Regions from separate parts of the Paenibacillus sp. CFBP 13594 genome, predicted to be linked through region 2. Evidence: riboswitches for the same ligand, from Rfam matches in the RefSeq annotation. Region 2 holds a riboswitch; the other holds the start of a gene.

Region 1 (5,508 bases), on a different contig from region 2:
AATCGTTTACCCATGGCGGCAGCTTGTTCTCTGAGATCTCCAGGGGTTCGCTGAACATGGACGAGCTTGTCGATTAGAGCTATCCGCCATGTATCCTTGTGATCTGCTGCGGTATAGATGCCTTTGATGGCCATACCTTCAAGACGAACGATGCTGGGATGCAACTGACAACGCATGAATGATTCGAGATCTTCAGCATTACGAATGGTACCCTCCCTGATATGGATATCCATGCCGAAGGAATGGGTGAACCCTCCAACCTGAATAGAGGAATCAAGCAGGTTGACATAATCGAGCAGCTTATTCCCACGGTTCACAATCATTCGCCTCCTGTGTTCGTTAAATGTCACTTATAGTGACATTTATAATCCTTTTTGTTTGCTTTATGTTTATAAATCCGAATTATATGATAGTTATCTTCCCATAAATGTCCGCTTTTTGTCAATGGTATCCGTGAAATTTAATGGATTAAATCTTAAATTTAATATTTGTGTTATTTTATATAACTTAATGTGTTATTTATGTGGTGGAGTGCAGGGAGAACTATTATAGAAGGAAGGACTATATATAAATGAATCAACAAGATCGGCTCTTACCGAAAAAGAGGAGATCAAATCTAATAATATGCAGTTCATGGGTAAAGATGACGAGATTATGCGATTTTTGATGAAAATGCCTAGCTGAAAAAGTAGTATTAAAAAATACTTTACTTTTAGTTCTGAACCCGGTATAATCAATTCTGTTGCCGATTATTTACGACATGCGGTCGTGGTGGAATGGCAGACACGCTATCTTGAGGGGGTAGTGGGCGTATGCCCGTGGAGGTTCGAGTCCTCTCGACCGCATCATATGAACGATGAAGAAGAAGCTTTCCGTTATTGGAAAGCTTCTTTTTTTGTCTTTTTCGAACAGTATGACATCTGGGTTGAGAAAAAAAGCCATCCATTACCGGGGCAATGGTGCTCTACCTTACGGCTACGGGTGGCCTGTGTATTATTTTTGAAGTAAGTTCTTGATATCTTCTTCAATCTTGTCCGGTGTTGTTTTGGGAGCATAACGTTTCAGTACCTGTCCGTTCTGATCCACAAGGAATTTGGTGAAGTTCCATTTGATTGCTTTGGAGCCGAGCAGGCCAGGAGCTTCTGTGCTAAGGTGTTGGAAAAGAGGGTGAGCGCTTGAGCCGTTCACATCAATTTTCTCAAACATTGGGAAGCTTACGCCATAATTCATCTGACAGAACTCGGCAATATCGTCGGAAGATCCTTTTTCCTGTGCAAACTGGTTGCTTGGGAAACCAAGAACTTCAAATGGAGCATCTTGAAACTTGTCTTGCAGTTCTTGCAGACCTTTGAATTGAGGAGTAAGGCCGCATGAGCTTGCCGTATTCACAATCAGGAGCACTTTGTCACGGTAGTCGGACATTTCAACTTCTTGACCGCGAAGGGTATTCACTTTGTAATCGTAGACTGTCATCTAAATCGCCTCCATTTATTTACTCTTATATCTTCTATTATATTGGCTACAATTAAATATTGCAAAACTAATGTGGTGTTAATAGCATCAAAACAGGCAAGTTGTGCAGAATACGTGAATGAATTGCGAAGTGATTTTCGTCAGAGTGAGAATTAGATAGCCTTGAAGAGGTGGATAGAGTATAACCTTATTGTAAGCGTTATTATAAACGAGTATTGGCAAAAATCTGCCGATTTGGTGATCTGTAAGGACTTTACACCGTCATGGCGGGGGTGTATGATTCATAACGTAATTTCAATTTAAACTAAATTGTACTTGAAAAACGAAACAAACGATAATATCGCTCGATCTTACCTTAAGATATACGAACGATGTTTTAATCGCTGAGTTTCCATTCATTGATGAATGGGAAACGGGGGAACCAACGGAATGCGCTGTCCAGGACAGTGGGCATTCATGGGGTGAATTTTCCGGTGACAGCCGGAAATAGGGCGACTCTCGCGCCCGAATCCGTCAGCTAACCTCGTAAGCGTTAAAGGGAGAGGCAACAAGCCGTACGCTGGTTCATGGTGTTTTCGCCATGGGTTATTTAAGAAGCGTTCGGGAGGCCTTGGTCCCCCACGCTTCTTTTTTGTTGTCTTTTCACGCCAAGGGAGGAACGAATGATGGATACTGAGATGATTTTAGTGACTGCTCCAAATGAAGCAGGACGCAAATTTATTAAATTGCTGATGTACAAAAAAATGCCGTTTGCCGTTCTAACCAACAGTGCAGGGGAAGAGCGCAGACTCCGTAGAATCGGAGTAGAACATGTCATTCGCATGAATACAGCTGCAGCTCAAAAATGGTTTTTGCCGCAGGGCAGCGTAGGTAACGTGTTTATTTTCGAGAACAGCCTGAATCTGACCTGTCGTTATTTACAGATCTGTCGTTCATGGACTTCGAAATCCCTGTGCGTGATTACGGAGCAGAGTCATCCTAAGGGCATCTATCGGGGCATGGGCGCAGACCGGATTGTATATTCGCTCAATGGGGAAGTTGGCTTTCTCCTCAATGGTTAATGCCATAGCTTGTGATTGCTCAGGTGTAAGGTGCCTGTTATAATTGAATGTATCGATAAACGGAAGTTTGAGGAGACTCATGCGTGATGGTGAGTCTTCTTTTTTATGCTTACAAGGAGGAATTGGTGTGCCGGATGTAGGTGGATTGAAATGGTTGTTTTTTGATGTTGGAGATACGCTGGTGGATGAATGGGAGCCGGTTGATGATATTATCGGACAGTTCGTCCGTGAAGCTTGTGCTTTGGGGTATCCGGTGACAATTGAGGCGGTACGCGAACTGTTTGCGAACTGTTACCGAAAATATGAGCAATGGCCTATGAGAGTGGCGATTCGCACATTCGTTGAAGACGAGGGACACCAAAAACAGATTCAGGACAAGCTGAAATTTCAAAAAGATCTTGAACATCCTTTTCCTTCAGCGGATTCCGTTCTTCAGCAGTTGTCACGGTATTATCGCATTGGCATTATTGCCAATCAGAGTCCTGGAACGGAAGAGAGACTGGAGAGCTACGGCTTGCGGAAGTATGTTGATGTTCTGGCGTGTTCGGCTGAAGAAGGAGTGTCCAAGCCAGACCCTGAGTTATACGCTGTGGCCTTGAAGCAGGCTGGTTGTGAACCGGAGGAAGCCGTCATGATCGGTGATCGGATTGATAACGACATTATACCTGCTCGGAAGCTGGGCATGCGTACGATTCGAATTATGCAGGGTTACGGAAGATTCCAGCCAGAACTATCGGATGACAAACGTGCGGATTGGACTGTGGATTCATTGGATCAACTCCTGCCGTTACTGATGCCAAATCAGAATTAGATTCAGATGGTTATTTATTGGAGTATGAGTTTTATTATAAAAGGAAACATGTTGCTGTATTGCAACAATAAAGGCTGATCAACTTGGGTATAGAATACCGGAGTTGATCAGCCTTTTTAGGATTTAGTCGATAAGAACGAGATTAGAATAACCGAATCGTCTGAATGATCAGATATACATTCAGCACAACGATAATCGCGGCAATGACCCATGAGATGATTTTGAGCCACAATTTGTTGGCGAATGCACCCATGCTTTTTTTATCACTTGTGAACAACACCAGGGGAATCACAGCAAAGGGCAGTTGAAGCGACAGCACGACCTGGCTCAAAATGAGCAGTTCTTCTGTGCCATGTTCTCCTGCAATGGCTGTCACAATTACCGCCGGGATGATGGCGATCAGACGTGTGACCAGTCTGCGCAGCCAAGCCGGAATTCGAATGTTCAGGAAACCTTCCATAACGATCTGCCCAGCGAGTGTACCTGTAAGGGTAGAGTTCTGACCTGATGCTAGCAGCGCCACACCGAACAGAATACTTGCAACCGTAGTACCCAATAGAGGTGTCAGCAGATGATAGGCATCTGCGATCTCGGCAACCTGCGTCATACCAGCACTGTGGAATACAGCAGCAGATACAATCAGGATGGCCGCATTGATGAACAAAGCCAGTGTCAACGCGATTGTAGAATCCATGGTCGAGTACCGAATAGCTTCTTTTTTGCCCTGTGGGGTCTGTTCGATCTGACGGGTCTGCACAATGGAAGAATGCAGATACAGATTATGCGGCATCACAGTTGCTCCAATAATACCAATAGCGATATAGAGCATGGCCGGGTTTTGCAAAATCTCAACATTTGGTACAAAACCATGGAGAACACCGCCCATATCGGGTTTCGCCAGGAAGAGGTCAATCCCGAAGCAGAGGGCAATGGTCGCCATTAGCAGAATGACGAGTGTTTCCAAAGCGCGGAAACCTTTGTTTTGCAGTACAAGAATCAGGAGTACATCAACTGCGGTGATAATAACGCCATATAACATGGGGATGTTAAATAACAGCTTTAATGCGATAGCAGAACCTATGACCTCAGCCAGATCGGTAGCTGCAATGGCGAGTTCACACAGAATCCATAACATCACGACAACAGGCATGCTGAATCGTTCACGACAGGCTTGAGCCAGATCCCGTCCAGTGACGATACCGAGTTTGCCAGCCAGCGACTGAAGGACAACGGCCATCAGGTTCGATAACAGGATAACGGATAACAAGGTGTACCCGAACTGCGAGCCGCCTGCGATATCTGTTGCCCAGTTCCCGGGGTCCATGTAACCTACGGCAACGAGGTATCCTGGGCCTACAAAGGCGAGGAATTTCTTCCACCATGACGCATTCTGCGGAACTTTCATGGAACTATGTGCTTCTCCAAGGGAAGGGGCCATGCCCGCAGTAGACAATGATTCTCTTGAAGGAGCGTTGAACGGATTTTTTTTACTCATACGATAATCACCTGACTTTGAATTATTGATTTGGAAATATTGTTGCGGAAAAATCGCTCATGATATATCTAAATTTTTATGTTTATTGTTACATTGTACTCCTTCAAATATTTTTGTCTAGTGCAACTTTTATGTATTAACACAAAATTTTCGGTTCTAATTTGAAGACCCCCTTCGTATATTACCCAACCTTAGGAAAATACAGCATGGCGTTGAAATGCATGAAAATAATAAAGTTGTAAAAGCTGATAAAGATACAAAATTGCGTTTCAAAATGAGCCAGAAGTTTAAATTGAAAGGAAGGCAGTAAAAACTATATGGATAAGGGAGAGATTCTTAATGGAAGCTTTATATACAGCAGTAGCGACAGTTAAAGGTGGACGTACAGGTTCTGTGACTTCTTCGGATGGAGTGCTTAAGCATGATCTGAAAATGCCAAAAGAGCTTGGTGGCTCCGGTGGTGAAGGTACTAACCCTGAGCAGCTTTTTGCCGCAGGATATGGAGCATGTTATGAAAGTGCCCTTGCCAATGTAGCACGCAAAGCAGGTGTGAAATTGGAGGATGTGGTCGTTACAAGTAACGTATCCATTGGTAAAGACCCTGCGGATGACGGTTTCCAGCTGTCTGTTCGTCTGGACGTTAGCATGCCTGGTGTAGATCACAGTCA
Region 2 (5,508 bases):
GTTCACCTCTTATGCAGAAGACAAACTAATGGAGCAGGAATACGGATTGATTCCAAATCTGCCGGTACAATCGGGACTGATTACTTCTCCTTCATCGTTAACACAAGAATCCTGGAAGTTCGATTCACAGAATGAGTATGCAGCCAATGTCTATACACGTGGCAAGCTTGTATTGCTTGGTATTGAACACCAAGTCGGTGCCAAAAAGATGGAACGCATTCTCTCTACCTATGTGAAGAAGTACCGCTTCAAACATCCCACTTCGGCTGATTTTCAGAACGTTGTGGAACAAGTGACCCGCACTTCCTGGTCTGATTATTTTGATCAATATGTCTATGGTAACGGGATGGCTGACTTTGCTGTAGAGAAGATTCGTGTTACGCCCGTACAGAAAGACGGTCAAACATTGTACGAGTCATCCGTGACGATCGCAAAAAAAGGGAGTGATTACAGCGCCGTTCCTGTTCGCATTGCTTTTGAAGACGGGCATATCCTCACCAAGCAATGGAATGGCAAAGAAGATCGCATCACCTATAAATTAACTCACACATCCCCCGTATCCTGGGCCATGACCGATCCCCTGTACTCGATCGTGCTGGAGAACCGCCATATGAACAATTTCCTGAAATCCGGACTGGATGAGCGGGCGAAGTCCCGCTGGAGCATGAGTGTAACCAAACTAATAGAAGCCATATTCGGAGGTCTGTCATGGTGAGGTGGAAACGGTGAAAGCGAAAATACGTGAAGGCTGGTTTCTCGTCCGTCAGCATATGTTCATTGCCGCACTCTTATTTCTCTATCAACTCATTTGGGGATATTTCTTCTATCGAATGGTACAATCGGCGGTCATCCCACTGCTCCTGCGCTATCCAGATGCTGATGCGGGGGAGCTGAGTACACTTTTGTTCAAAATGGAAAGTCAACTTAACCTGTCTACCCATCCGGAGGTTCATCGTTATCTATGGATTCTCGGGGGCATGCTGCTGGTTCGCATGTTGATCAGCCCCCTCATTCAGGCAGGACTGCTCTACTCACTTCAGCACTTTAATTCTACAGAAGAGCGCATCCCCTTTGTCCGCGGAATCAAAAATCTGTGGAAACCGATGCTGCTGCTACACACCGTACGTACATTATTGATCCTTCTGCCCGCCTACTGGCTCATACCGAAGCTCTACTCTATTCTCATGGAAGGTTTTCATTCCCTTCAATTACTTTTGCCTGGTATACCTTATGTTGCTGCCTGGATTGTATATGGCTGGATCATCCACCATGCCATACTCTACATGCAGTTCGGTGTTTCGGCACCAGAAGGAGAAGGCGGGGCTCACGGTACCCTCAAAGCACTCTGGATTGCACTGCGTCATCTCATCGCTGTAATCGGCATTGCACTCCTGCTGGGCGGAGTACACCTGCTCGTCTTTGGGGCATTCACTTCAGCCTCATGGTTATTAACGGGACTTACCGGACTTATACTACAACAGACGTATCCACTTGCCAGATGTCTATTGAGTCTGTGGAAAATATGCAGCCATTTCCGATTATGGCAGTCCAAAATATCCAAAGGTGAGAGCAGATAGATTAAAAATTGTTACCATCACAAGTTAAACTCATGGCCTAATATGTACTTATAAATAGGCAAACCTCAACCTTTCCCCGTCAAAGGTCGAGGTTTTTTTTGCTAAATTTGTTGCTAAACGTTGCCAAAGCCGTACTCCTCTGTTACAATAATCGCAGTGAGTTTTTAGTAACAACTTTGTAATCTTTACATTCATATTTGTAACTACTTAAAATTAAATCGTCATTTCTTGATTTCGCAGGTGCATAACTAGCACAGCCAAATTCCTGGCACCTGGGAAGCGGGGGAACCAGTTATGGGTGAATTGATCTTGCTACAGAGGGATCATAGGGGACCTTCAACCGAATCCTTAAGCTAACCTCGCAGGCATTGGAAGGGGAATATCTCTTGTTCAAGAAGAAATTAACCGCAGCTGTACTTAGCATCACATTCGCTTTATCGCTTGGTGCAGGTAGCGCATTCGCAGATTCAAAGATGGACACAGTAATTGATTCAGCAATGGGAACTACATACAAAAGTGGGGGAACAACGCTTAACGGCTTTGACTGCTCCGGATTTACACGGTATGTATTCGACAAGTTGGGTATTGATTTGGCACGCCAATCCAGTTCCCAATTCGACATGGGCGATTCTGTATCCCGCATGGAAATGAGAGCTGGCGATCTGGTGTTCTTTAATACAACAGGTAAAGGCGTATCCCATGTAGGAATCTTTGTAGGGGATGGAAAGTTTGCACACTCCTCTTCTTCCAAAGGCGTTACGATCAGTGCATTGAGTGAAAACTATTGGGCCAATCGTTATGTTGGCGCGAAACGGATTATGAGCACGGACGCATATGAATCACTGGCCCTTGACTAGGGACAAGCTGAGCAACATAATGCTGTAACCATTAACCATACTGGAACGAAGCAAGAAGCATAACAGAACCGCCCGGTACATTCTCCGCAGGAATGTATCCGGCGGTTTTTTTGTGCTTCAATCCTTATTCATGTTGCAAGGTATACTCTGGGTATATCCTGCGACATCAACAGGTTCATTTTGCGTTCGTTCGTCCGTGCCCTTATGATGTTTTTACCCATCCCGTTATAATATAAACGAAATTACCGGAACTTTTGTTTCATTTTTTTTCTGGGGAAGGAAGACTTGCTAAAAGAACATCACTTTTGTAGAGTGGACAAAGAGTTCTGTTTCAAGGAAAGGAGCATGCAAGTGTATGAAGGAAGCCCCTGTGACGTTTCACGTTGTACCCATGCGAGAAGAACATGCGGAGCTCATCTGCAGTTGGCAGTATGATCCGCCTTACAATATCTACAGCTGGCTCCCCTGGGAGCAGATGAAAGCTCTGGAAGTGGAATTCGGAGATGCACAGCTGCGACAGGAGCAATATGCAATCGTCCTGGATCAGAACGATCGTATATGTGGATTTGCTCAATACTTCCCACTTCAAGGGGTAACCCGGATTGGCCTCGGCATGCATCCAGAGCTGTGTGGTCAGGGTCAAGGGACAGCTTTTGTCACGGCCATTGTACAGGAAGCCATTCGCCGAAATCCGAAGAATGAGATCGATCTGGAAGTGCTCACTTGGAATGCTCGTGCCATTCAAGTCTATCTGAAGAGTGGATTTGTCACCCAGGATACATACGAACGACAGACCCCAAGCGGCTTAAAGCCCTTTCACTGTATGGTTTATGAAGGGCCTCGTGATTAGAATCTCTTGCAAAACAACTAAATTTGCGCCTTGTTATGTGATTAGTTCAAAATTTTCCCACAAAATGCTATGATGTCAGTACAGGTTCCGTTATAATGATATGGATAGTTTTAGGTTAGATGATCTTTCATTCTGGAGGGGACATAAGGGATGCACAAATGGATCATGAGCGGAGTATTTTTTGCAGCATGCGCTTTAGCTATTGTTTTAATGTTTACGCTTCCAGGGAAAGAAGAAGTGGCTGAAGAAGCCAAGCCAACCATGCCGGAAGTCACATTGGATGCCGGACAGGCTGAAGCACTGGTCAAAGCCAATTGTATCTCCTGTCACGGGGATCAGCTGCAAGGTGGCGTAGGACCTGCTCTGGCAAACATCGGCAGCCAGGATGATCTGGAGAAGATCTATTCTACGATTGTCAAAGGTAAAGGTGGCATGCCTTCCTTCAAGGGCAAGCTGCAAGATGAAGAGATTGCAAATATCGCCATGTGGCTTTCAGAGAAGAAATAATCTCTGCACACGCATAACAAAGAGGCCCTTAATCCCCTTTTCGGAGAGTAAGAGCCTCTTTGTTATATCAATTATTAAGCCTTTGCCGCATGCTCGTCCAGAAAGGCCTCCACTTCACGTGCGAACGGCATCCCGGACTGGGCGCCGAGCTTCGTCACGGATAACGCGGCCGCACCCATGGCAAAGCCTACGGCCGCGTCCAACGTCTCACCGCGCGCGAGGGCTACCGCCAACGCGCCGTTGAAGCAATCGCCAGCGCCGGTCGTATCGACGGCGCTTACGGCGTAGCCGGGCGCACGGCATGCGCCGGCACGCCCTGCTTGTACGCGACCACCAGGCGCTGCCGCGTACACAGCCCCCTCGGGGCCGAGCGTTGTGACGACAGCGGCCCCGAGGGATGCGGCGAGCTCTGCGACCGCCGCATCCAGGTCTTCCGGCCGGAGATGATCCCGGCCGGTAAGCACGGCAAGCTCACTGCGGTTCGGCGTGACAACGTCGACGCACCGCAGGAGCTCCTGGGGCAGACCCGGCACCGCGGGAGCCGGGTTGAGCACCACCAGTGCGCTGCCTTCAGCCGCCAGTTGGGCGGCGCGGGTAACCGCTGGCAGCGGGATCTCCAGCTGCAGCAGCACCGCTGCGGCTGCAGTCAGGCTTTTTACCGTATCCGCCTCTTCCAGCATCTCAGGCACCACTTGCCCATTTGCACCAGGAATAACGATAATCCGGTTGTCTCCCCGAGAGAGCCAGATGGAAGCCGTCCCTGTAACCGTGTCTTCCAAGATGCGAACCTGCGAGGCATCTGCACCACTTTCCGTCAGACTGTACAGCAGACGTTCGCCAAAACCGTCCGATCCCACCGCACCAATCATCGTAGTCTGTCCACCCAGACGCGCAGCGGCAACAGCCTGGTTCGCCCCCTTGCCACCAGCGAGATAATGCAGCTCCTCACCGCTCACCGTCTCTCCCTCTTCCGGAATCGTGTCTGTCTTCACCACAAGATCCATATTGAGACTGCCTACGACAGCAATAAGAGGTTGTTTCTGATTATAGTCTGACATATATGGTTCACTCACTTCTGGCCGCGTGATAATAACCGACCTCGTTATTGCGACCTCATTTTGTCATAAGCTTCGTTATATTGCCCTGCTTCCTTGATATCTACAGATGTGATACCACCCGCATCCCATGATGTGAGACGCAGCGTAACCGTTGTATAATCAATCGTAATAAAAGGATGATGATTGAATGCTTCCGAGATCGCAGCGACCTCATCCACAAATGCAATCCCTTTCATGTAGTTGGAGAACACGAATTTACGTACAATCCACCGTCCCTCTTCCAGTTCCCAGCCTTCCAGCCTTCCCAGATGAGCTTCGACTTCCTCTTGCGAAAAAACCATGCGTTATCTTCCTCCCCATAGGATGGTACATTACAGACTTGAGTCCGTATAACCACCGACACCTTCGGCGCTATCAACAGCAGCCTCAAAGGCCAGGCTCACCGCCATGCGGTTGGCCCATTTCACGACTAACATCTTACCACGGACAAGCTTCAAAATTCAATCAACTATGTGGCTTAGAACCACTAACCATAAGGCTTTGAGGGAAATTCCAATTCCATTTAGACCCCTAAAAATGCATGTGAACACACTAAATTAAAGGTACAAATGTCAACTCTTCTTCCCCGATCAAAATATGAATGCGGTGCTGTTCCTTAT

Evidence for each region. Region 2 has a riboswitch for cyclic di-AMP ahead of IFU39_RS31585 (C40 family peptidase). Riboswitches for the same ligand answer to the same signal wherever they lie in the genome.
Region 1: it holds a riboswitch for cyclic di-AMP, as region 2 does, so the genes downstream of both, IFU39_RS13635 (hypothetical protein) here and IFU39_RS31585 (C40 family peptidase) in region 2, are expected to answer to the same signal.

What each region holds. Positions count from the first base shown of each region.
Region 1 is NZ_JACYVQ010000003.1:629,942-635,449, forward strand. It holds gene IFU39_RS13620 (urease accessory protein UreF) at 1-317, opposite strand, end outside; tRNA gene IFU39_RS13625 (tRNA-Leu) at 763-845, shown strand; gene IFU39_RS13630 (glutathione peroxidase) at 994-1,473, opposite strand; cyclic di-AMP (ydaO/yuaA leader) riboswitch at 1,845-2,020, shown strand; gene IFU39_RS13635 (hypothetical protein) at 2,139-2,534, shown strand; gene IFU39_RS13640 (HAD family hydrolase) at 2,662-3,345, shown strand; gene IFU39_RS13645 (Nramp family divalent metal transporter) at 3,488-4,783, opposite strand; gene IFU39_RS13650 (organic hydroperoxide resistance protein) at 5,180-5,508, shown strand, end outside.
Region 2 is NZ_JACYVQ010000019.1:15,833-21,340, reverse strand. It holds gene IFU39_RS31595 (M1 family metallopeptidase) at 1-715, shown strand, start outside; gene IFU39_RS31590 (hypothetical protein) at 726-1,577, shown strand; cyclic di-AMP (ydaO/yuaA leader) riboswitch at 1,823-1,960, shown strand; gene IFU39_RS31585 (C40 family peptidase) at 1,964-2,434, shown strand; gene IFU39_RS31580 (GNAT family N-acetyltransferase) at 2,790-3,284, shown strand; gene IFU39_RS31575 (c-type cytochrome) at 3,435-3,791, shown strand; gene rbsK (ribokinase) at 3,866-4,849, opposite strand; gene IFU39_RS31565 (4a-hydroxytetrahydrobiopterin dehydratase) at 4,894-5,190, opposite strand; gene IFU39_RS31560 (hypothetical protein) at 5,441-5,508, opposite strand, start outside.